Regions from separate parts of the Lysinibacillus sp. JNUCC 51 genome, predicted to be linked through region 4. Evidence: riboswitches for the same ligand, from Rfam matches in the RefSeq annotation. Region 4 holds a riboswitch; each other region holds the start of a gene.
What was found. A riboswitch is a leader RNA that binds a small molecule or an ion and turns the genes downstream of it on or off. The one in region 4 is predicted to bind thiamine pyrophosphate.
Positions count from the first base shown of each region.

Region 1: another riboswitch for thiamine pyrophosphate. It lies ahead of thiM (hydroxyethylthiazole kinase); the one in region 4 lies ahead of thiW (energy coupling factor transporter S component ThiW).
Region 2: another riboswitch for thiamine pyrophosphate. It lies ahead of thiC (phosphomethylpyrimidine synthase ThiC); the one in region 4 lies ahead of thiW (energy coupling factor transporter S component ThiW).
Region 3: another riboswitch for thiamine pyrophosphate. It lies ahead of JNUCC51_RS23805 (ABC transporter substrate-binding protein); the one in region 4 lies ahead of thiW (energy coupling factor transporter S component ThiW).

Region 1 covers NZ_CP065545.1:3,636,504-3,642,770, reverse strand. The annotation lists gene mbcS (acyl-CoA synthetase MbcS) at 1-1,574, opposite strand, end outside; TPP riboswitch at 1,804-1,902, shown strand; gene thiM (hydroxyethylthiazole kinase) at 1,992-2,747, shown strand; gene thiD (bifunctional hydroxymethylpyrimidine kinase/phosphomethylpyrimidine kinase) at 2,747-3,565, shown strand; gene thiE (thiamine phosphate synthase) at 3,562-4,194, shown strand; gene JNUCC51_RS17565 (alpha/beta-type small acid-soluble spore protein) at 4,952-5,167, opposite strand; gene thiI (tRNA uracil 4-sulfurtransferase ThiI) at 5,320-6,267, opposite strand, start outside.
Region 2 covers NZ_CP065545.1:2,200,571-2,206,837, reverse strand. The annotation lists gene JNUCC51_RS10610 (AEC family transporter) at 1-835, shown strand, start outside; TPP riboswitch at 1,275-1,389, shown strand; gene thiC (phosphomethylpyrimidine synthase ThiC) at 1,794-3,572, shown strand; gene JNUCC51_RS10600 (catalase) at 3,703-5,208, opposite strand; gene JNUCC51_RS10595 (response regulator transcription factor) at 5,655-6,267, opposite strand, start outside.
Region 3 covers NZ_CP065545.1:4,912,859-4,919,125, forward strand. The annotation lists gene JNUCC51_RS23790 (MFS transporter) at 1-604, opposite strand, end outside; gene JNUCC51_RS23795 (hypothetical protein) at 614-850, opposite strand; gene JNUCC51_RS23800 (TetR/AcrR family transcriptional regulator) at 1,194-1,613, opposite strand; TPP riboswitch at 1,863-1,972, shown strand; gene JNUCC51_RS23805 (ABC transporter substrate-binding protein) at 2,109-3,104, shown strand; gene JNUCC51_RS23810 (thiamine-binding protein) at 3,106-3,396, shown strand; gene JNUCC51_RS23815 (ABC transporter permease) at 3,396-4,166, shown strand; gene JNUCC51_RS23820 (ABC transporter ATP-binding protein) at 4,144-4,893, shown strand; gene JNUCC51_RS23825 (TatD family hydrolase) at 4,883-5,632, shown strand; gene JNUCC51_RS23830 (hypothetical protein) at 5,802-6,267, shown strand, end outside.
Region 4 covers NZ_CP065545.1:1,458,809-1,465,075, forward strand. The annotation lists gene JNUCC51_RS07380 (ABC transporter substrate-binding protein) at 1-883, shown strand, start outside; gene JNUCC51_RS07385 (MFS transporter) at 1,538-2,734, shown strand; TPP riboswitch at 2,801-2,908, shown strand; gene thiW (energy coupling factor transporter S component ThiW) at 3,010-3,507, shown strand; gene JNUCC51_RS07395 (VWA domain-containing protein) at 3,704-6,267, opposite strand, start outside.

The DNA of each region.
Region 1 (6,267 bases), 2.2 Mb from region 4:
TAATGGATTTTTTCTTGTTCACGTAATTCGACACGGCGAATTTTGCCTGATGTAGTCTTTGGTAGCTTAGTTACAAACTCGATTGCACGAGGATATTTATAAGGGGCTGTTAAAGTTTTTACATGGCTTTGTAGTTTTTTTATAAGTGCTTCATCTCCAACTACTCCATCAGAGAGCACAACAAATGCTTTTACTAGATTTCCACGAATTCCATCTGGACTCGCCACAACAGCAGTTTCTTTTACTGCTGGATGCTTAATTAATGCATCTTCTACCTCAAATGGGCCAATCGTATACCCAGACGAAATGATGACATCATCGCCACGTCCTTCAAACCAAAAATACCCATCCTTATCTTTATATGCACGATCTCCAGTAATATACCAATCTCCTCTAAACTGTAAATTTGTACGTTCTGGATCGTTTAAATATTTCTTAAATAAAGCGGGTGTTTCACAGTGTACAGCAATATCTCCAACTTCTCCAATTGCAGTAGGATTTCCAAAATCATTGATAATTTCAACAGTATTACCCGGAGTAGGTTTGCCCATTGAGCCCATTCTAGCCTCCATCCCTACCATTGTACCAACAAGTAATGTATTCTCTGTTTGTCCATAACCATCTCGTACTTGTAGATTAAAGACCTCGGAAAATACTTTTATCACTTCACTATTTAAAGGTTCACCCGCTGACACAGCCTGACGTATTGTACTTAAATTGAAGTCTTGCAAATTTTCAAGACCTGCCATAAATCTGTATTCGGTCGGTGTGCAACACAGAATATTAATATTGAATTTTTCAAGCAATGCAAGATATTTCGCCGCATCAAAGTGACCTTTGTAAACAAATGCTGTTGCACCACTTCCTAAAGTAGCAAGGAACGGGCTCCAAATCCATTTTTGCCATCCTGGAGCTGCTGTAGCCCAAACAATGTCGCCTTCTTGTACACCTAACCAATTTGGAGCAGTAGTTCGTAAGTGCGCATAACCCCAGCTATGTGTATGAACAGCTGCCTTTGGATTGCCTGTTGTACCACTCGTATAAGCTAAAAATGCAATGTCTGTACTCTTAGTCGGTGTAGAACTTATGTAAGTCGTAGGTTGATTTTGCATTTTTTCTAGCAACGGCTGCCAAGGTTCGTGTGCATGACCAATGACAAATTGCTGTAGTTCTTGTAAATTCCCCACACTATCGAATTGTTCAATATAAGGCTCAAATGCAACAACGCCTTTTGCATTGGCATGATTAATTCGATATTCAATATCCTTTGTTCTTAGCATTTCCGAACTAGGGATAATAGTTAAACCTGCCTTTAAGGCGGCAATATAGACGATATACGCTTCAACTGATCTTGGTACCATAACTAATATAACATCACCTTTTTTTAAACCTTGGGATGTAAATACATGCGCTGCCTGATTCGCCTTTTCAAGTAATGCTTGATATGTTAAGTACTGAATTTCCTCATCTTCGTTATAAACTAATAATGCATTTTTTGTAGCATCCTGTGCATATTTTTCAATTTCCTCTGAAATGTTATACCATTCTGGTGCGATTAAATCTTCTCTGTTCATGGCAAATGCCCCCTTTTGATACGCTCATTATAAAACTCAATTTTTATCATTTTCAATGGAATTCACTCCAATTCATTAAAGTCGTGACAACTATCATGCTCTGCTATATGGCATCAGTCACGTATTGATGCTATCCATTCGAATTTAACTTTAGTGCCGTTTTCGACATGAAGAAAAAACTCCCTATTGAACACGAATGAATAATATGGTACATTTTGGTCAACTAAAAGCATGATTGCAGGGGGACTCATTTAGAGTTGAGAAGGTAAAACCTGACCCTTTGAACCTGTTAGTTAATACTGACGTAGGGAGCAATTCACATCTATTTACTGATGAAAGGCTCTTTTGCGTGGTTTTTTCTACACGAAAAAGAGCCTTTTTTGCACGCTTACGTCCATCCAACAAGGAGGACTTAAAATGGTATTTCAAACGATCCGTAAACAAAATCCACTTATTCATTGCATTACTAATTATGTTGTGGCTAATTTTCAAGCAAATGGCTTATTAGCAATAGGTGCTTCTCCAGTCATGGCTGATGACAGTCATGAGGTTGAAGAAATGGTCGCAATTGCCTCAGGCTTACTGATAAATATCGGTACCCTTAACGAACGAATGAAAGAATCAATGTTACTCGCAGGAAAAAAAGCAAATGCTCTTGGTATTCCCGTTTTTTTAGATCCTGTCGCTGCTGGTGCAACAACTTACCGCAAACAAACGGTACAGCAATTACTGGAGAACATAAAATTTGCGGCTATTCGTTGTAATATTGGAGAGCTTGCTGCTATAGCCAATGTAGAATGGCAACAAAAAGGCGTAGATAGTGGTAGTGGTTCAATTTCTTTAGAAGTTGAGGCACAAAAAGTAGCTCAACTCTACAATTGTATTGTTATTGTGACCGGCGAAGAGGATTTTATTACTGATGGCAAACATCAGCAATGGGTTACAGGTGGAACTTCTCAAATGACAGAAGTTACTGGAACAGGTTGCTTATTGAGTGCAATTTGCTGTGCTTCCTACGCTGCAGGAAATAAACCATTTGACCAATTAATAGAAACATTATCGCTTTATAAAAAAGTAGCAGAGCAAGCCGCTTCTTTAACACAATATATTGGCGATTTTCAAATTGCAGTATTGAATGAACTACATCGCCTTTCCAAGGAAGGTGAAGAATGATGCATATTGTAACGACAATTGCTGGTTCAGATAGTGGTGGCGGTGCAGGTATTCAGGCTGATTTAAAAACATTTCAGGAATTAAAGGTATTTGGTACGTCTGTTATTACAGCTTTAACCGCCCAGAATACTCTTGGTGTATCGGATGTCTTACCAATTGAAGTTAGTTTTGTTGAAAAACAACTCCAAGCACTAGTTGAAGATTTTTCAATAAGCGCCGTTAAAACTGGAATGCTGTTTTCTTCTGAAATAATCCAATCAATTTCACAGATTTTAGCTGAAATAAATATTCCGCTTATTGTAGATCCTGTCATGATTGCAAAAGGTGGCGAAAGCTTATTACAGCAAGAAGCAATTGAAGCATTACGCAATTATTTGCTACCTTTAGCAACAATCGTAACACCGAACATTCCTGAAGCCGAAACCCTTTCTGGAAGGAAGATCAATTCTTTAGCAGATATTAAAGAAGTAGCTAAGGTCTTATTACAAATGGGCGTTCAATGCGTCATTATTAAAGGCGGTCATTTAGTGAATGAATGTTATGCTACAGATTATGTATTTTTCCAAGATGGTCATTCATTTTCCATGAAGTCCACTCGTATTGCAACAAAAAATACGCACGGTACAGGCTGTACGTTTTCCGCTGCACTAACTGCTTTTCTTGGTCGTGGACTACTTTTAGAAGAAGCGATTAAGGAAGCTAAAAAATTTATTCAATTAGCAATAACTCATGATTTATCTATTGGTAATGGCCATGGTCCTACAAATCATTTCGCTTATCAAAACTTTAAGGATTCTTGCGAGGTGATCATTTCATGAAACGTGACGATTTACAGCTATATTTTATAATGGGTACAGGTAATGTTTTAAATCAAGAACCATTAAACGTTTTAGAGAAAGCTCTGCAATCTGGAATTACTATGTTTCAATATCGGGAAAAAGGACTAAATGCACTCACTGGGCAAGCCTATGAAGATTTTGCTCGCAAATGTCAAAAGCTCTGTCAACAGTATCATATCCCGTTTATCGTCAACGATAATGTAGAGCTAGCAATAAAACTTAGAGCGGATGGCGTTCATATTGGACAAGAGGATTTTCCCGTGTCGATGGTACGTAAAAAAATCGGTAATATGATTCTAGGTGTTTCTGTCCATTCACAAGCTGAATTACAAACGGCTCTACAATATGGTGCTGATTATGTAGGAATTGGTCCAATTTTTCCAACCACTTCTAAAAGCGATGCCAAACCACCTCGTGGAACTGATTTTTTACAGCAAGTTCGGATACAATATCCTGAGCTCCCTATCGTTGCAATTGGAGGTATTAATCGCTCTAATGCTCATACGGTATTTAAAGCAGGTGCGGATGGAATAGCAGTTATTTCTGCAATTTGCCAAAGTGAGGATATTTCAAATACAGTCTCTACACTTAAATCATTTGTAGGATAAAGTGAAACTTTAATCAGGGGTCTTTTTACCCCACTGAGTTTACGGGTAGTTAACTCCACCTATTTCTTTGCTCTCATTGAATTGAAATGGGAGGAACTGACGCTTCTCTTTTGATATAGATAAATTAATTACTGCCCGTTAAAACGGGATAAAGTGAAACTTTAATCAGTGGGAGGTCTTTCCCCACTGATTATTAGTCTTCACCAATCGGGTTTTTACGGGCAGTTAGCACCACCTATTTCTTTGCTCTCATTGAATTGAAATGGGAGGAACTGACGCTTTTCTTTTGATATAGATAAATTAATTACTGCCCGTTAAAACGGGATAAAGTGAAACTTTAATCAGTGGGTCTTTCCCCACTGATTATTAGTCTTCACCAATCGGGTTTTTACGGGCAGTTAGCACCACCTATTTCTTTGCTCTCATTGAATTGAAATGGGAGGAACTGACGCTTCTCTTTTGATATAGATAAATTAATTACTGCCCGTTAAAACGGGATAAAGTGAAACTTTAATCAGTGGGAGGTCTTTCCCCACTGATTATTAGTCTTCACCAATCGGGTTTTTACGGGCAGTTAGCACCATCTATTTCTTTGCTCTCATTGAATTGAAATGGGAGGAACTGACGCTTCTCTTTTCATATAGATAAATTAATTACTGCCCGTTAAAACGGGATAAAAAATTAAAAATTTAAACAAACTAAAACCAGTGCCTTTTACGGTCACTGGTTTTAATTTTAATAATTGCTAATTAAGCAATTATTGGTTGTTCGGCATACCTTTTAATTGAGATTCTGCCATTTGTACAAGACGTTTAGTGATTTCACCGCCAACGGAACCGTTAGCACGAGCTGAAGCGTCAGCTCCTAATTGAACACCAAATTCTTGTGCAATTTCGTATTTCATTTGATCTAGAGCGAACTCTACACCAGGTACAGCAAGTTTGTTTGAACTGCGGTTGTTGTTGTTTGTCATGTGTCTCACCTCCTTGTGAATATAGAATGTGCGATATTAGATTTTTAATACGAAAATTTTATAGGTAAATTGTGCCTCTAAAGGGAATGAACGAAAAAAAGCCGACTCAAGACTTTGAGTCGGCCCATTAGCTTAGAAATTGCAAGTTTCTTCTATAAAAGATCTGCAAATTTATCGGCTTCTTGCTCTTTTTTCGGGAAAATATAGACTTCACGGTTTTTCACTGCTCGTTCGATTAGTTCATCAAAATCCGAGAAGCTTTCGTAATGCTCAACCTTTTCAAGCTTTGGCTTTGTTTTTGGACTTGCTGGAGTAAAGATTGTGCAGCAGTCTTCAAATGGTTGGATGGACGTTTCGTATGTGCCTATTTTCTCTGCAATATCAATAATTTCTAATTTATCTGATGAGATTAATGGACGTAAAATTGGTGTGTTAGTAACGGCATTAATAGCTGTTAGACTTTCAAGAGTTTGACTCGCTACTTGTCCAAGACTTTCACCTGTAACAATTGCTAGTGCACCGATTTCTTCACGTACTTTGTCAGCAACTTTTAGCATCATACGACGAGTTGTTGTCATCGATACATTAGAAGGTACTTTTTCTTTAATAAGAACTTGGATTTCAGTGAAAGGAATTACATGTAAACGTATACTAGCGCCAAATTTCGTTAATTCATTAGCAAGTACCTTTACTTTTTCCAATGAATTTTGGCTTGTGTAAGGTGGACTAAAGAAGTGAATCGCCTCTAAGCGTACTCCTCGTTTCATCATTAAATAACCAGCAACAGGACTATCTATTCCACCAGAAAGCATTAATAAAGATTTACCATTCGAACCAACAGGCATTCCACCTGCACCCGGAATAACTTGTGCCATCATATACGTTGCGTCATGACGCACCTCTACACGAAGTTCGATATCAGGCTTTTTCACCTTTACTGATAAATTTTGATATTGCGGTAATACATATCCACCAATTTCGCGTTGAATGGCATGTGATTCTAACGGAAATGTTTTATCAGTGCGCTTTACTTCTACTTTAAAAGTAAGCTGCTCATTTTTAAATGTATCCATAATTGTTATGGCAAGTTTTTTCATGGC
Region 2 (6,267 bases), 740 kb from region 4:
TTTAAAGGCATTATCTCAACTTATTACATATTGCTTCATGCCAGCAGCTGTTTTTGTGAATTTATATGAAACGAGTATAGAGCTGTCTGTGCTTGGGGAAGTTGCGTTATTTATTCTACTCTTTATCGGAAGCCAAATGGTGCTTAGTCACTTTCTAGTAAAGGGACTCGGTTTAGAAAAAACAGAGGCGGCAGTGTTTAAAAATAGTGTTGTCCTAATTAATTCAGGTAACTATGGTATTCCGGTGGCACAAATGATTTTCGTGACCCAGCCGATTGGAGTAGCGATTCAGGTCATTCTCGTTATATTTCAAAATATGACGACCTATACTTACGGCTTGTACAATTTAATTTCTTCAACAAAATCGGGCATGTCTATTTTGAAAGACTTCCTCAAAATGCCTATAATTCATGCACTTATTATTGGTGTTGCCATGAACTATTTTAATATCGCTATTCCGCAGTTTGTAAAAATTCCAATAGACCATGTGGCAGATGGCTTTATCGCTGTTGCATTAATAACTTTAGGGGCGCAACTATCACAGCTTGAAATCAAATCCATGTTTAATAAGCTTGTATTCATTAGTTGTTTTACACGACTAATCATAGGGCCAGCTGTAGCATTGTTAATCATTTTTGCGCTTGGTCTTGATGGTGTCGTGGCACAATCACTTTTTATAGCTAGTTCGTTCCCGACATCAAGAAATAGCTCTAGTCTGGCATTAGAATATGACGTAGAATCGGCAACTGCTGCACAAACTGTTTTGTTTTCAACGATTGTGAGCTGTATTACAGTGACGATTGTGATTTACGTAGCGGAGCTGTTGTTCACCTAACTGCTGGGTGTTATTCGGAATAAGATAGGGTGACAGCCCATCTTGAGTAAGTGGCTATCCTTCTGATATTTTAAAATAGGCTAATCATTAAAAAGTTAGGGATCATATGTTTAAAAACGTATTTAATGTAAATAGTTTGATTGGAGTGGAGGATGGGTGACTCCTTGGGGATTAGCGAATAGAGGAACGAAGGCTAAAATCATCACGTCCTGTGATAACGCCTTCGTGACCAACATCGTGTTGGCCCGAGACTCTGGAGCGAAGCGAAGCGGCTCATCGGACGCCCCCAGGAAGCTCTGCTCTGCGCGAAAGCGAAGCGACAGCAACAAAGCGCCCAGCCGGAACGGAAATCAACCACACGTTTTAATGATAAGCCAAAAATAATCAAATGAAGCTTCCATCTCTTAGCAATATCTGCTACACTATCATCAAACTTAATAGTATTAACTAGGGGAGTCTGATGAGTCAGGCTGAGAGGGAAACGCATAGAGGTTTCTTGACCCTTTGGACCTGATCTGGCTCATACCAGCGTGGGAAAGTTAACCATTATTGCAACCATGTTATTTGCAATAACTATACCTTTACATTCTTAGCCGGATCCAAATTTTTTTTTGGATTCGGCTTTTGTCTTCATTCAGCGAAAGAGTCCTATCTTTGAAGGTGATGAGATGAATGTGGTTAAGATTCCTTATCAGTGGGTGCCAAACACCTGCTGAAAATAGAGGAACTCAGTCTAAGAACGCCAAGTCCTGTGGCAACGACTGAGTGACCAACATCATGCTGCTGACGCTATGCTTTCGCGCAAAAAACATCTGTTGGCCTAAAGCCTCCGGCGGATGTCACGGATTTTCAAAGGAATGAAATGTGCGGGCACAATTACGCCAAGGCGAAATTGATTTTCTGTTGGGGTGAGCTAGATTCGGTCCTTGTATAAATGTAAAAGGGAGCGAAGTAGTTTATGACAACAGTTAGCGACAAGAATATTACGATTATGTCAAGTTTTGAAGGAAGTAAAAAAGTTTATGTAGAAGGTTCTCGACCAGATATTTTAGTGCCAATGCGTGAAATTGGTCTAAGTCCAACGACAGGAAGCTTCGGTGAAGAGGAAAATGCGCCAGTACGTGTTTATGATACGAGTGGCCCGTACACTGATCCTGCTTATAAAGTGGATATTACGAAAGGATTGCCAGCTTTACGTAGTGCATGGATCAAAGAACGCGGTGACGTTGAAGAATACGAAGGTCGAACTATCAAGCCAGAAGATAATGGATTCCGCAAAGCGGATGATCCACGAATGAATGAAAATGTTTTTCCGGATTTATCTAGAAAGCCTTTGCGTGCGAAGAAAGGTAAAAATGTAACACAGCTTCACTATGCACGAAAGGGAATTATTACTCCAGAAATGGAATTTGTGGCGATTCGTGAAAATATGGATCCAGAATTTGTGCGTTCAGAGATCGCGGCAGGACGTGCTATTTTGCCATCAAATATTAATCACCCTGAGGCTGAGCCAATGATTATTGGACGTAACTTCCACGTGAAAATTAACGCCAATATTGGAAATTCAGCGGTGTCATCCTCTATTGCAGAAGAGGTAGAGAAAATGACGTGGGCTACACGCTGGGGTGCTGATAACATTATGGATTTATCTACTGGTAAGCATATTCATACGACACGTGAATGGATTATCCGTAATGCCGCGGTGCCAGTAGGGACAGTGCCGATTTATCAAGCGCTAGAAAAAGTAAATGGTGTGGCAGAGGATTTAACGTGGGAGGTGTATCGTGATACGTTAATCGAACAGGCTGAGCAAGGTGTTGATTACTTCACGATTCATGCAGGGGTATTGCTACGCTATGTGCCATTAACGGCTAATCGTGTAACAGGCATAGTGTCTCGTGGGGGCTCGATTATGGCGCAGTGGTGTTTATATCACCATCAAGAGAGCTTCTTATATACTCATTTTGAGGAAATCTGCGAAATTATGAAAACCTATGATGTTGCCTTCTCTTTAGGTGATGGTTTACGTCCGGGTTCAATAGCAGATGCAAATGATGAGGCTCAATTTGCAGAGTTGGAAACGCTAGGGGAATTAACGCAAATTGCCTGGAAGCATGATGTACAGGTGATGGTAGAAGGACCAGGGCATGTACCGATGCATCTTATTAAAGAGAATATGGACAAGCAGTTAGAGGTGTGTAAGGAAGCTCCTTTCTATACTTTAGGGCCACTGACAACAGATATTGCTCCTGGCTATGACCATATTACATCGGCAATTGGTGCTGCGATGATAGGTTGGTTTGGTACGGCAATGCTATGTTATGTGACGCCTAAAGAGCATCTAGGCTTACCAAATCGTGAGGATGTTCGTGTAGGAGTTATTACGTATAAAATTGCTGCACACGCTGCAGATTTAGCGAAAGGGCATCCGGGAGCACAGCAGCGTGACGATGCACTCTCTAAGGCGCGCTTTGAATTCCGCTGGCGCGATCAATTCAATCTTTCGTTAGATCCAGAGCGTGCAGTCGAATACCATGATGAAACGCTGCCTGCAGAAGGGGCAAAAACTGCGCACTTCTGTTCAATGTGTGGACCTAAGTTTTGTAGTATGAGAATCTCGCAGGATATCCGTAATTATGCAAAAGATCAAGACCTAAATACGACTGAAGCGATCCACAAAGGTATGCAGGAAAAGGCTGAGGAATTTAAAAAGGCAGGCAGTCAAATTTATCAATAATTATCAAAGGGCTTGTGTCTATCAAATTAGGCACAAGCTTTTTTGTCGTTAAGATAAAAAAGCTCCATGTGAAGTTGTGCCCTTCACATGGAGTAGAAAGTTGGATTTGGATATCAATAATAGTGGAAAATTAGACGTTAGTTGGTTGTTTTACGTATGGGTTTGAAAGATCTACGCCTTCTAATGAAAGACCCATAGCTTTTGCTACCCCTTCACCATATGCTGGATCAGCTAAATAGCAGTGAAGGATATGACGACGTTTGATGAACTCTTCAACTGACGCCATATCATTAGCAGTATTTTCGAATAGGCGTTGTTGCTCTTCGGCAGTCATTAGGCGGAATAATTTACCTGGTTGCTCGAAGTAGTTGTTGTCGTCTTCACGGAAGTCGTGGATACCAGCATTACCGTCAATACGTAATTCAGGCTCTTTGTAGTCTAGATTATGCTCCCATTCACCATAGCTATTTGGTTCATAGCCTAAAGTTGAACCAAGGTTGCCATCGAAACGCATAGCACCATCGCGGTGGAACGTACGGAATGGGCATTTTGGTGCGTTTACAGGAAGCATGTAGTGGTTCACACCTAAACGGTAGCGTTGTGCATCCGCATATGCAAAGATACGACCCTGTAACATTTTGTCTGGCGAGAAGCTGATACCAGGGATAATGTTAGAAGGGGCAAATGCAGCTTGCTCAACTTCAGCAAAGTAGTTGTCCGGGTTTTTATTTAACTCGAATTCACCCACAGGAATTAATGGGAAGTCTTTTTTATACCATACTTTTGTTAGATCAAATGGGTTATATGGTAATTTACGAGCTTGCTCCTCTGTCATTACTTGAATGTACATTTTCCATTTAGGGAAATCGCCTTTATCAATTGCATCATATAGATCGCGTTGTGAAGATTCGCGGTCGTTACCGATTACTTCATTAGCCTCAGCGCCAGTTAAGTTTTTAATGCCTTGCTCTGTGCGGAAGTGGAATTTAACCCATACACGCTCATTTTCAGCATTAATAAAGCTATAAGTATGAGAACCGAAACCATGCATATTGCGGTATCCAGCCGGAATACCACGGTCAGACATAACGATAGTTACTTGGTGAAGTGCCTCTGGTAATGAAGTCCAGAAATCCCAGTTTGAATTAGCGTTTTTCATATTTGTACGTGGGTCACGTTTTACTACGTGGTTTAAATCTGTAAAGTGTAAAGGATCACGGAAGAAGAATACAGGTGTGTTGTTACCAACTAAATCCCAGTTACCTTCTTCAGTATAGAACTTAAGTGCAAAGCCACGAATATCGCGCTCAGCATCTGCTGCACCACGCTCACCTGCAACTGTGGAGAAGCGTGCAAACATTTCAGTCTTTTTCCCAACTTCTGAGAAGATTTTTGCTTTTGTATATTTAGTAATATCATGCGTTACAGTGAAAGTACCGAATGCACCTGAACCTTTAGCGTGCATACGACGTTCAGGAATAACTTCACGGTTGAAGTTTGCTAATTTCTCAACTAGCCATACATCCTGAAGTAATAGAGGACCACGAGGACCTGCTGACATTGAATCATGGTTGCTTACTACTGGAGCGCCACCTGCTGTTGTAAATCGACGGCTACGATTATTTTCGTTTGTCATATTAGTTTACCTCCTGAAGAAAAAATTGTGAGTCAAACTCTTCATCAATAACTATAACAAATACAAACTAGAATTGCTAGTAAATTATAATTATTATTGTTAAAGAATTTATATATTAAGATATAAACTATAAATATATGCTAGATTTAAAGGGCTTATGAATAACTTTTACCAAAAATCTAGCTTTTTTAAACCATTTTCGAGAATTACTTAAAAATAAGTTATGGAGAAGAGGGCAATCGAGAATAAAAGAAATTAAAATGAACTCTTTCGTTTATTTATTCTTATTGAAAATGGAATATGATAATTGAAAAAAGTAATTAATTACAGTAACAGTGAATCACTCTTTGGGAATCACCAGCTATCGTTGAGATTCCGAAAAGATAAAGCCTTCATCTACTATGCTTTCGCACAAGCTCCCAGCTGGAACGGAAATCACCCTCATGTTACGTTTTACGATAACGATGAGGGGTAATTCCGATGTGCTGTTTAAAAATTTTAATGAAGTAATTCGAATCATCGAAACCATTTAAATATGCAATTTCGCTAATAGCAAAATCTGTTTCTACAAGCATCTTTGTGGCATTTTGAATTCGGACCTGCTGTAGATAGCGTTTAAATGGCAAGCCTTGCTTCTTTGAAAAAATCGTACTTAAATAATTGGGGCTAATCCCTAATTTATGGGCAACGAAAGGTAAAGATAACCCGCTATCCTGAAATTGCTGGTCGATTATTTCTATGGCCAGCTCTACATAGTCAGCCCGTTTTTCTATTCGTGCCTCATTAGCTAATTCAATTAGTCTTTGTGTAAATGAGATGATGCCATTTAGAATGGTATAAAATATAGGATGCTCGATAATTAAATGAAAAAGCTGACGGTAATTTTGTTCAATAGCAGCTTTCTCATGTAATTTATACTTCAGCATAAAGCGCCGAATTTGCGCCAAAACACTCGTTAGATGAATACGTAAGTCATCTTGCTTGTAATAAACTCCTTCATTAGATAGTCGATATAAAAATGCTTTGACGGCTTCGATATTCCCGTCCTCTAAACTACTT
Region 3 (6,267 bases), 1.7 Mb from region 4:
CAAGAATAGTATTCTCTGTTCGGAGAAAACCAAGCATTTTTGTGCCGTCCACGATGAAATCAATACCAAACAATGAAGCTGATTGCTGGGGTATATCTTTATCAAGACGAATCCCAATATAGTTCGATAAAGACTGTTCCAAGGTAAAGATCAAGATTGCTCCTAAAATATAAAACATAAACAGCTTATCTTTTAAAACGGTTGAATAGGTTTGAAACATCTCTACTAGTGAAAATTCTTTCTTATGAGTAGAAGAAGTCTTAGATGAAGGTTCTGGTAAGTAGGTTTCTGTGATAAAGAATATGGTCATGAATACAGATAGCAATGAAATTAGTGAAATCCCAATAAATAGCTCAAATAAGTAGTTTTTAAAAAGAAATGCGCCAATGATTCCTCCAATTGCAGTTGATAAATTCCCCAACCAGTAGCTAATTGTAAATACAAGCTTTCTCGACTCGGAATTAGTAACATCAATAATCATAGCTTGTGCGGCTGGCTGAAACATTCCTCCACAAAACATATTGATGATAAAGAATGCGGCAGAAATATATGGAAGGTTAAACCAAGGTGAATTACAAAGTGCTATAAACAGATACGAAAGCAATATACCAATTTAAGCATAAATCATTATTTTTTTTCGCCCAATTTTATCTGAAATATGCCCTCCGATAAATCCTCCAATGCCCCCGCTAATCACTATTATTATAAGAATAATACCCGTTTTAGTAGCTCCGATATTTTGAGTAAAATAAATTGCCAGAAAAGGTATAACAGCCATAGAAATAAGGCCGCCTAGAAATTGCATGACTAGGCGAAGTTTGATGTTGGGATGGATATCTCTCAATTTCATATAAATCACTCCTCGTATAATAAGTAAGCGCTTTTCCGATAAAGGAAGTGGTGGTCTCATTTACTCTTTTTATGTTTTCCTAATTGAGGCCTGCATAGCTAGGGGAGTCAAAAAGGAAATCATCCAAACTATTTTTCATGTGGAAAAAAATATTGTCTATAGATGCCGCCCAGTTTTTTGAGGTTCCTAATTTTATTGGGTACATGAGAAGGATGGAAAAGGCTTATGAATTAGAGATAGGTCCAAATAATCTTAGGGCTTGTCTCGTTATATCCTTCCACACCCTGTTTGTATACTCATCGATAAACGTTAAACGCATTCCGTTTAAAATGGATAGGTATGACTAAGTAATTAATGAAGGTGACTCTTCATAAAAGTAACCAAGCCTTTGACCTGCTTCAATAACCGGATAAATACAGTCTATGAATAATTTAACAAAATCATCTAGTTCTTTAAAAAGCTTTGGAAATCGTTCAGGTCTTGCAAGAACCTGTTGAATTAATCGTAGGTATTCACTTCTCGTTGCAAAAAGTTGCACATGACAATCTATCATTTTCTTAATTATTTCAAGAGGCTCACCTGTAAAGCGTTCTTCTATTTCAATAAAATATGGTTTGATTTCCTCCAAGGGTTCCAATATTGCCGCTTCATAAAGTTCTTCTTTTGAATTAAAATACGTAAATACGGTGCCAAAGCTAACTCCTGCTGCCTTAGCAATTTCGGCCACTTTTGTCATTTTCACTATATAATTTAATTGCGGCATTTAAAATTGTAGATCTTTTTCTTTTCTTTTTTTCATCATTAGTAAGTATCGAATTCATTTTGTTACTCCTTTCATAATAAATGATTGATTAATCAATCAAGTTTTATTGTAATTTGTTTCCATTGTCAATATAATAAAGGGTTTTTTTCTATATTTACAGGTAGTTAAAATATTTATGGCGCTTTCAGTAAATCGAGCCTTGTCATTTCCGGATAGGTATGGGTATAATAATCACGAAAAGTTCATATGGAAAGAATGTAGGGGGGCTGGTGTTGCCAGCTGAGATTGTGTCCGATAGACGCTGACCCTTTGAACCTGATTTGGCTCGTACCAGCGTAGGGAACATCTATTCAAAAAGTAAAAGTTTTTGATATTGTTTGCAAAACGTCTGGGAAGAATCCTAGGCGTTTTTTATGTTTTCAGACTTCGCTTTCTTCTGGTAAAAACATTCATCATTCATAAACACTTTCACATTACTTACTTGGAGGATTCAGCATGAAAAAATGGTTATTCATCCTGATGGCTGTACTTTTAACTTTAGTGGGCTGTAGCGAAAAAGAGGTTAAAAAGGATGCTAAAGGATTAACGAAAGTGTCAGTCGTTCTTGATTGGACACCGAACACAAATCATACAGGTTTATATGTAGCGAAAAAACTTGGCTACTTTAAGGAACAGGGCTTAGATGTTGATATTTTATTACCTGGCGAAACGGGAGCCGATCAGCTTGTGGCGTCTGGCAAGGCTCAGTTTGGAGTAAGTTATCAGGAAGGGATTACACAGGCACGTGTGCAGGATGTACCTTTAGTATCGATCGCAGCGATTATTCAACATAATACTTCTGGCTTCGCATCCACTGCATCAAAAGGCATTACGTCACCAAAGGATTTTGAAGGTAAAACATACGGTGGCTGGGGTGCACCACTTGAAAAGGCTGTACTACAATCACTAATGCAAACAAAAAATGCAGATATTAATAAGTTAGATATTGTCAATGCGGGAGATTTAGATTTCTTCACAATGATGAAAAAAGATATTGATTTTGCGTGGATTTATTATGCATGGACAGGTATTGAAGCAGAATTGCGTGGCGAAAAACTAAACATGCTATATTTAACAGATTATAGCGATCAGTTAGATTATTACACACCTGTACTTGCTACAAATGAAAAAATGATTAAGGATGATCCTGAGACGGTAAAAGCATTTGTCGCTGCTGCAGCAAAGGGTTATGAATATGCGATAAATCATCCAAAAGAAGCAGCTGATATTTTACTTGAAGCGGTACCTGATTTAGATAAGAACCTTGTCCATAAAAGTCAGGAATGGCTAGCAGATAAGTATCAAGACGACGCTGCACAATGGGGCGAGCAAAAGCTATCTGTTTGGGAAAACTACGCGAAATGGATGACAGATAACAAAGTTTTAGAGGGCGAATTTAACGCAAAACAAGCATTTACAAACGACTTTTTACCGAAAAAGGAGACGAAGTAGTATGGCAAACTCATTAATTAGTGTACAAATTATCCCGAAAACTGAAAAATATGAAGATGTTATCCCGTATGTCGATGCAGCGATTGCTGTTATAGACGCATCAGGGGTGAAATATGAAGTTCATCCGTTAGAAACGACAATGGAGGGCGAGCTATCGACTTTACTACAAATCATTGAAAAAATGAATGACAAGATGATTGAGCTTGGCGCTATCAATGTCATTACGCAAGTGAAAATTTTATATAAGCCATCAGGTATTACAATGGATACGCTAACGGAGAAATACCAGTGATGAAGCAAGCTGTTAAACAAGGAAGGACGATAATTTTTATCGCCTTCCTCTTATTCATATGGGAACTTATTGTCCGTTTTGCAGACGTGCCACATTGGCTATTGCCTACACCAAGTTCCATTTTGAAAGAAGGCTTTCAATCGTATGAGACGTTTGTGCCACATGCTTTAGCGACTATTCAATTAGCACTTCTAGGTCTTGCCATCGGAATATTATGTGGGCTAACGGTTGCCGTGCTATTACATCGTTTTACATTTGTGCGAGAGCTGTTTTATCCTATTCTCATTATGTCACAAAATGTCCCTGTGCTCGTCCTAGCACCGCTCTTAATCATTTGGTTTGGCTTTGGTTTATTGCCAAAGCTTATTATTATTTGTCTTGTGTGCTTTTTCCCAATTGTTATTTCGGCAATGGATGGCTTTCGTCAAACTTCGCCTGAACTCAAGCATTATTTTGAAATGATTGGGGCTACGAAAGCACAAACCTTTTGGAAGCTAGAATGGCCCTATGCGTACCCGGCGATTTTTTCAGGCATTAAGATTGCCGCAACGTATAGCGTTATGGGAGCTGTAATTGCGGAATGGTTGGGTGCGAAAAAGGGGATTGGTGTCTATATGACATTAGCACAATCTTCATTTCGAACAGATCGAGTGTTTGTAGCGATATTTGCCATCGTATTTTTAAGTTTATTATTATTTAGTGCTATTCAATTATTAGAAAAACTTGTTGTGAAGGGGAGAGGACGCCATGTTAAGCATTCAAAACATTGATAAATCCTTTGATGCTCTTCCGGTTATTCGCAATTTATCTTTTGAGGTGAAGGACGGGGAATTTGTTGCGATTATCGGTCCGTCAGGTAGTGGAAAAAGTACACTCTTTCAATTAATTGGTGGTGTTACTTCTATTGATAAGGGCGTTATTTTATTAAACGATACAGATATCCAGCAAAAAAGAGGGACGATTGGCTATATGCCTCAGCAGCCCTGCTTACTACCGTGGCGTACGATATTAGAAAACGTCGCGATTGTCGAGGAGCTTCATCGAAAACCAAATGTTGAACTTGCCAAGGAATGGTTAGATAAAGTAGGGCTCGCAGCGTTTGAACATGCGTATCCTAATGAGCTGTCGGGCGGTATGCAACAGCGGGTATCGTTTATTCGCGCAATTGTCAGTAATAAGCCCATTTTATGCTTAGATGAACCGTTTTCTGCACTGGATGAGTTTACAAGGCTTGAAATGCAGGCGTGGCTATTATCGATATGGGAGAAAGATCGAAAATCTATATTGTTCGTTACACATAGTATTGAGGAAGCTCTCTTTTTAGCTGATCGAATTATCGTACTCACGAAACGTCCGGCGACGGTTAAAAAGGAAATGATAGTACCTTTTGCAAGGCCACGACAAGAAGAAATTCGCCATTCCGCTACATTTACGGCTTTGAAGCAACAGTTGTTCACGTATTTAAAAGAAGAAAAGGATGAGGCGAATGTTGATTGATGCACATATTCATTTAGATCAGTATAAGGAACAAGACATACCAACTTTGCTTGAGGAAGCTGAACATGTCATTGCGGTTAGTATGAATCTTCCATCGTGCGAGAGGACGTTAAAGCTGTCAAAAGCTTTTACGAAGGTAAAGGCAGCGTTTGGCTTTCATCCTGAACAACCGTTACCTAGTGTTGCGGAGGAAGAGATGTTATTCAAGTGGATACGCCAACACTCAGATGAAATGGTGGCGATTGGAGAGGTAGGGTTGCCTTATTATTTGAGGCAGGAGAAGGCGATTGATGATCGTCCGTATGTGGCATTGTTAGAACGGTTTATAATATTGGCGAAGGAATTAAATAAACCAATTGTGTTACATGCTGTTTATGAAGATGCGGGGATTGTTTGTGATTTGCTAGAAAAACATCAAGTAACGAAAGCGCATTTCCATTGGTTTAAAGGCGATGAGGTAGTGATTGAACGGATGATTTCTAATGGATATTTCATTTCTGTGACGCCTGATTGTACGTATGAGACTGAGATTCAACAGCTTCTTAAAAAATATCCAATCGAACTGATAATGGTAGAAACAGATGGACCATGGCCTTTTGAAGGTCCTTTTGACAATAAGCGAACATCTCCGTGGATGATTGATCATTCCGTAGAGGTTATTGCATCGATAAAGGGGCTTACAACAAAGGAAGCGGCACGCATCATCACAAGAAATACGACAATATTTTATAATTTATAGTAAAAAACACAGCTGTTCTATTAAAGAGTAGCTGTGTTTTTTTTAAGGGTTGTTTTTTTAAAGATTGTTGTTATCTAACTAACTAGGTAGTATAGGTATTATTTGGTTTTTAAGTTATAATATAGATGTAATTAGGGTGAGATTTTTCATCTATAGAAGGAGCCGAATTATGAAGTTAACGAAAATAGCATATACAGGATTATTTGTAACTGTTTTATTAACAGGATGTACGAAGGAAGAAACTAAAATCGAAGAGGTAAAACCGGAAGAATCTAAAATTGAAAAAGTAAAGCCGGAAGAAACTAAAGTCAACAACGCGAAGCTGTGGAAGGATGTTTCAACCCCCGAAGGCTTTAACGATTATGGAATCGAACCAACTTTAGAAGCTTGGATTGCCTATCACGCTAAAGATATTACCAAAACAACCGACGTGAACGAATATTATCCGAAGGCAGATAGACTCACTTCTGAAATGAAATATTTTCGGGTTCAAGGCGATGACCTTCAAAAGGACTTTGAAAACCTGAATGTTCTTCAAATTTGGATGGGACATCTTGAGTATGTTTTATCGAGACCGGACACGCCAGATTCTGATAGACCAAGGTTTAATAACGACTTAAAACAGACTTTCAAGT
Region 4 (6,267 bases):
TGAAACGTTTGATTCCAATGAAGCAATGATGACAAAAATTCAACAAGGCGGTACGGCTTACGATATTGCAGTACCTTCTGAATATATGATTGAAAAAATGAAGGAAGAAAACTTGCTTATTCCTTTAGATAAAACGAAAATCCCTAATTTTAAAAATATCGATCCTTATTTTTTAGATTTACCATTTGATGACGACAATAAATATTCCGTTCCATATTTCTGGGGAACAGTCGGCATTGTCTATAATCCAAAGCTCGTTGGAAATCTAGACTTCTCATCTTGGAAGGACTTATGGGATCCTTCGTTAAAACGTAAAGTCTTTTTAGTAGACGGTGCACGTGAGGTAATTGGTATGGGCTTAAACAACCTTGGCTACTCTCTAAACTCTTTAAATGACCAGGAGTTGCGTAAAGCTACTGATAAACTAATCACATTGGCGCCAAATGTTAAAGCCATTATTGGAGATGAAATAACACCGCTGATGGTTAATAATGAAGCTGCTGTAGCACTCACTTGGTCTGGTCAAGCAGCAGACATGCTGTCAGAAAATGAAGATTTAGACTTCGCTGTACCAAAAGAAGGCTCAAATTTATGGTTTGACAATATGGTTATCCCAAAAACTTCAAAAAATATTGATGGTGCACATGCTTTCATTAATTTTATGCTAAAAGCTGAATCAGGTGCTAAAAACGCTGATTATGTAGGCTATTCTACCCCTAATGTTGCAGCGATGAAGTTAATGGATAAAGAAGTTGTATCTGATGAGCGTTTCTATCCTTCGAAAGAACAACGTAAAACATTAGAAGTTTATAAAAACCTAGGTCCTGATTACTTAGGCAAATACAATGAACTGTTCTTAGAATTTAAAATGAGTATTCGATAACCTCTATCAATTATGCCTCGGCATAATTGCGTCAGGAATCGGCTTTGTGCTTAGGCCTGCGTGATGCAGGTCAGTTAGCCGTTATCGCTTGGATGCGATGATTTTAGGCTAACATCCTATGTGAACTCCATTCCGATTCCGTGACATCCGCCGTAGGCTTAACTTATTTCAGCAATGTTTTCTGTAACGAAAGTGAAACGGCAGTTACAAATGTCTTTTGTACCGAAAGCGTAGCGACAGGTACAGATGTCTTTTGCGCGAAAGCGTAGCGACAGGTACAGATGTCTTTTGCGCGAAAGCGTAGCGACAGGTACAGATGTCTTTTGCGCGAAAGCGTAGCGACAGGTACAGATGTCTTTTGCGCGAAAGCGTAGCGACAGGTACAGATGTCTTTTGCGCGAAAGCGTAGCGTCAGCAGCAGATGTTTAGACACCCTCTGAAAAGTACCTTAAACCCTTATTCATACCACCACCTATAAAAGTAGGCGACTCCTGCTGAAAGAAGTTAAAGTTGTTCTCACTTTATGTTGAGAACAGCTTTTTTGTTGTTTAGCTGGAGATAAGTTTCTGGGTCTATTTCAGACTTATAGTCAATAGCAAACGTACAAGCCTTGTGGTAGACTGTAGTATATTTGATTAAAGAAAGGGGTATTCGATGACCCAGCAGAAGTCTAATAAGGCGGCTTTGTATATTTTAATGTTTAATATGTTTATCGCAATGGGGAGTATCGGAATTATTATTCCTGTCATGCCTGAGTATTTAAAACTTTTTGGTGCTGCAGGACAAGTACTTGGCATGTTGATTGCAACGTTCGCCTTAGCACAATTCGTATTTTCTCCAATTGCTGGGAATCTTTCCGATCAATATGGTCGTAAAAATCTCATTATTTTCGGTCTTATAGTTACAGGACTTGCACAAATTGGTTTCGGACTATCTACAGATGTGTGGATGCTCTTCTTGGCACGCTTTTTAGGTGGACTTGGATCTGCATTTGTGGCACCTCCTATAATGGCATTTGTGGCTGACGTCACAACATACGAGGAACGTGGAAAAGGTATGGGGATGATAGGGGCAGCAATGTCCTTTGGTTTTATGATTGGACCAGGTATCGGTGGATTCCTCTCAAAAGTAAGTTTACATTTTCCATTTTATACGGCTGGATTTGCAGCTATCTTAGCAGCTATTTTATCGTTCTTTTTATTACCTGCTACAAAACCGAACACAGCGAAAGAGACGCAGAAGCAGGATAATCTTGTAAAGCAGATGGCCCGTTCAGTCCGAATGCCTTATTTTGTCATGCTAATTATCATGCTTGTATTCTCTTTCGGAATTGCTAACTTCCAAACAACATTATCATTATTTGTGACAGAAAAGTTTAATTACACACCTACTGATATCGCCATTATATTAGTAATGGGCGGCGCTTTTGGTGTTGTTGTACAGATGTTTGTTATTACACCGCTGTTTAATCGCTTTGGCGAAATGAAAGTAGTGTTAGTCAATTTATTTATTGCAGCCGTTGCGATTTTCTTAATATTATTCGCATCTGGCTTTGCACTTATTTTAATTGTAGCGACAATCTTCTCTACGGCTACGACATTGATTCGCCCAGCTGTCAACACACTGATTTCAAAGCTTGCTGAAAATGAACAAGGCTATGCAGCTGGTCTGAACAATGCGTATATGAGTCTCGGTAATATGATTGGTCCAGCTTTAGCAGGTCTGTTATTCGATTGGAATATGAACAGTCCTTATATTTTCGGGTCTATTATTTTAATGGCTTGCTTCTTCATTGCCCTTATTTGGACAATGAAAAAAGCACCACACCTTATGCATCCTGATTCAAATTAGTCTGAAAAGTTATTGACTATTTTTAGTAGTGTGCTACATTATTAGGATAAAAACTAACAATTAAATTCTTACCACTAGGGGAGTCTTTAAAAGGCTGAGACGTATATGGTCATATACGGACCCTTTGAACCTGATCTAGTTCACACTAGCGGAGGGAAGTGGCGACACTTGCTTTTTGTTATGTAAATGCAGGGCCGCTTCCTATTGCTTTTAGGAAGCGGCTTTTTTGTCGGGTTTATCAGCGAATCACTAAATACTAAAAAGGAGTCGAAATTATGTCAATTCGAAAATTAACAATCATGGCCTTGTTAGTAGCAATTGCCGTAGCAGGTTCTATCTTTGTTTCAATACCTACGGGGATTGCGCGTGCCTACCCTGTACAACATGCCATTAATGTTATTGGCGCTATCATTCTTGGACCTGTTCCTACCGTTATGGTCGCCTTTGTCACAGCAATCATTCGTATTTTAACAGGCACAGGCTCATTACTAGCTATACCTGGAAGTGTTATTGGTGCAATATGTGCATCTCTCGCCTATAAATACAGCGGCAAGCAATGGCTAGCAGGTGTTGGTGAAATGTTCGGTACAGGTATCATCGCCTCACTCATTGCAGTACCTTACGCACATTTATTAATGGGGACATCTGTTGCTGCTTTATTTTTCATGCCAGCCTTTTTAACTTCAAGTACTATTGGTGCTATCTTAGGCATTGTCGTTGCCAGCAACTTGCGTAAGTCAGTATTTGTAACTAACCTAAATACTCTTCTATAAATCATAAACCCTTTTTGAAGGGATGAGAGATTTATCGGAACAATTTTGAAATTTATCGGAACAATTTCAGACTTTATCGGAATGTTTCTTCGATTTATCAGAACATTTTAGAAAATACAGTATTTTGATGATAGCCATAGAATGACAAAAAACGATGGCTCATTGCTAAAAAGCGATGAACCATCGTTTTAATTTACTAAGATCGTTTTTTCATGCCCTTTAATATCTGGGCAACATTTGTGTCCTCTGCATGTATTGGTTTTTCCTCGACAAGCTGCTCTTTTTTCTTCGGCCTAGTTAAGAAGCTCCAACCAAAGCGTCGAATGGTAATATCAATGAAGAATAATAGCATCCCTGCTAATAAAAGCCATGTAGCAATATTTTGGCGTTCCGCACCTTTTTTAGTAAATTCACGGAACACTTCGCTCGGTTCTTTCAACACGGAGCCATCTGTTTGTTTTGTTAGTTCTTCGACTAGCTTATCATTCACTGGTCGTAATTCATACTCAGCACTATAAGGTACACTTAAGCCTGCCTGATAAATGGCCTGTTCTTCATCCGCAATGCGGAAGAAGATTAGTCCTGGTTCTGCTTGTACGACTGCTCGAACTTGTGATGCTGAAATTGTTTCAAGCTGAGTTTCAAGTTCCTCACCCGCTTCATTAACAGCAACAATATCTAAGAACGCCGCTTCATTTGTTGGGTCAGTGATGACAAATGAACCGTCAGATTCTAGCCGTACATCATAGGCAACATCGTTATAGCTTGGTAGCATTTTTGAAATAAGCGTTTGCCAAAATGTGCCCCAATTTTGCCATCTTGCCCAGTCCCCCGTCCATTTCCCTGTCGAATCGGAAGTAAAGGCGAATGTTTTACCAAGGCCATATTGCCATTCTGCAAGTACTGGATCTTCCTTCTCACTTTCTGCAATAACAGTGGCCCCCTGCTTTGCTGTCGTACCTATATATGCATTCATTTTAGGTACACCATTTGCAAATAACGTATTCCAGCCAGATGCATTAAATATAGTTGGATAAAATGGGTTGTCCTCAATATATGTGCGTGAAATCATGGCAGTTTCACGAGATAAAATAGAGGGGATCGTCTGCTCATCAACAACATCGTAGAAACGCCCACTGCCCATCTCACTGAGTGCTTCAAGTAAGTTGGCATCAGCATCTTGACCAATTGCAACCGTTGAAAGAGTAATGCCATTTTCTTTTCCTTGTGCAATTAAGTCTTCGTAGTTACCTGGCTGTGACTGACCATCAGTTAATAGAATAATATGCTTACGCTGTAGCTTTAAATCAGCTAGATTTTCATAAGCTTTAGCAAGCGATCCATATATTTCGGTACCACCCCCTGGCGTTACAGATAAAATTGTATCCACCGCTTCTTCCTTCTTGCCAAGTGGCCCTGTCTCAATAATTTCCCAAGGTCGATCATCAAAGGCTATAAACCCGAGCGTATCCTCATCTCGTAACATTTCAACTGAGCGAGCGGCTGCCTCCTTAGCTAGCTCAAGCTTTGCTCCAGACATACTTCCAGAGCGGTCAAGTACGATTTCAAGCCCTAATGATGGCAATTGCTCTTTTCCCTTAATTTCCATTTCAACAGGTAGTAAAGTTTCGATTGGTGTTTTAAAATAGCCGCCTAAGCCAAAGCTATTTTCGCCACCGACCATCGTAAAACCGACACCGAAGTTTTTCACTGCCTGCTCAATGACACTCATTTTTGCCTCGCCTACTAAATGCCCTGGCACATTATCAAAAATGATGGCGTTGTATTGTAAATAACTAGAGAGTTCATTTGGCAGACTACTAGCATTTACAACATCATAGGCAATTGATTGTTTGCCAAGCGCTGCTGCAATTGGTGATGCCGTATCATAGCCATTAACAATTAGTAAATGTGGTTCACTTTGTACCATCGTGACGCTTGTTAATTTATTATTTTCAAAAATTGCATCCTGTTCAACCTGCACGAGTGCCTCATATTTTACAAGCCCTTCAGCCGTTGCTGAATGTTTATACGTAAAAATATTTGAACCTTCAGCAAGCTCCACTGCCTCACGATAAATAAGCTTATCGTTTTCGTATAATAATAGCTCTCCTCGTTCTGCTGCAGTTGCATTTATTTCAGTGACTAGCTGTTGCTGTTCACCTACATAAGCAACTTGTGGTGTGACAAAGCTTTTCAGGGATACATCCTTAGCAACAGGTTTGTTAAATGGCACTATATCCACACTAATATTTGACCCTTTAAATTTCGATGAAAATTCTAAGGCATCTCCTTTTGTTTCATTGCCATCCGTTAAGAGCACAAGTCGCGTTGCTTTTTTCGGATCTACAATACCTGAAGCGAGCTGTAGGCTTTGTTCAATATTTGTTTGATCTGTTGCTTTTATGGCTGTAAACTTCGGCACTTCCTTTAAAGAATCCGATAATATGGCTTCCGTTTGTAATGTTGATGAAAATGAATAAATCCCTGCAAGCTGGTCATCTTTTTTCGACTGCAAACTTTCCGCTATAAAATTGGCCATCTCATCATCTGTACCATTCATTGAAGCAGAACGGTCAACTAAGAATACTACCTGTTCTTCCTTTACAGGCAATAAAATATAGGGCTCTGCAAGTGCAAACACTAAACAGCATATGGCCACAATTCGAATACCTAGCACGACGATATGACCTTTTTTTAGTCGCTGACGCTCACGCCAATAGGTCCATCCAAAATACATAAGCAATGGAAGTAAAAGCA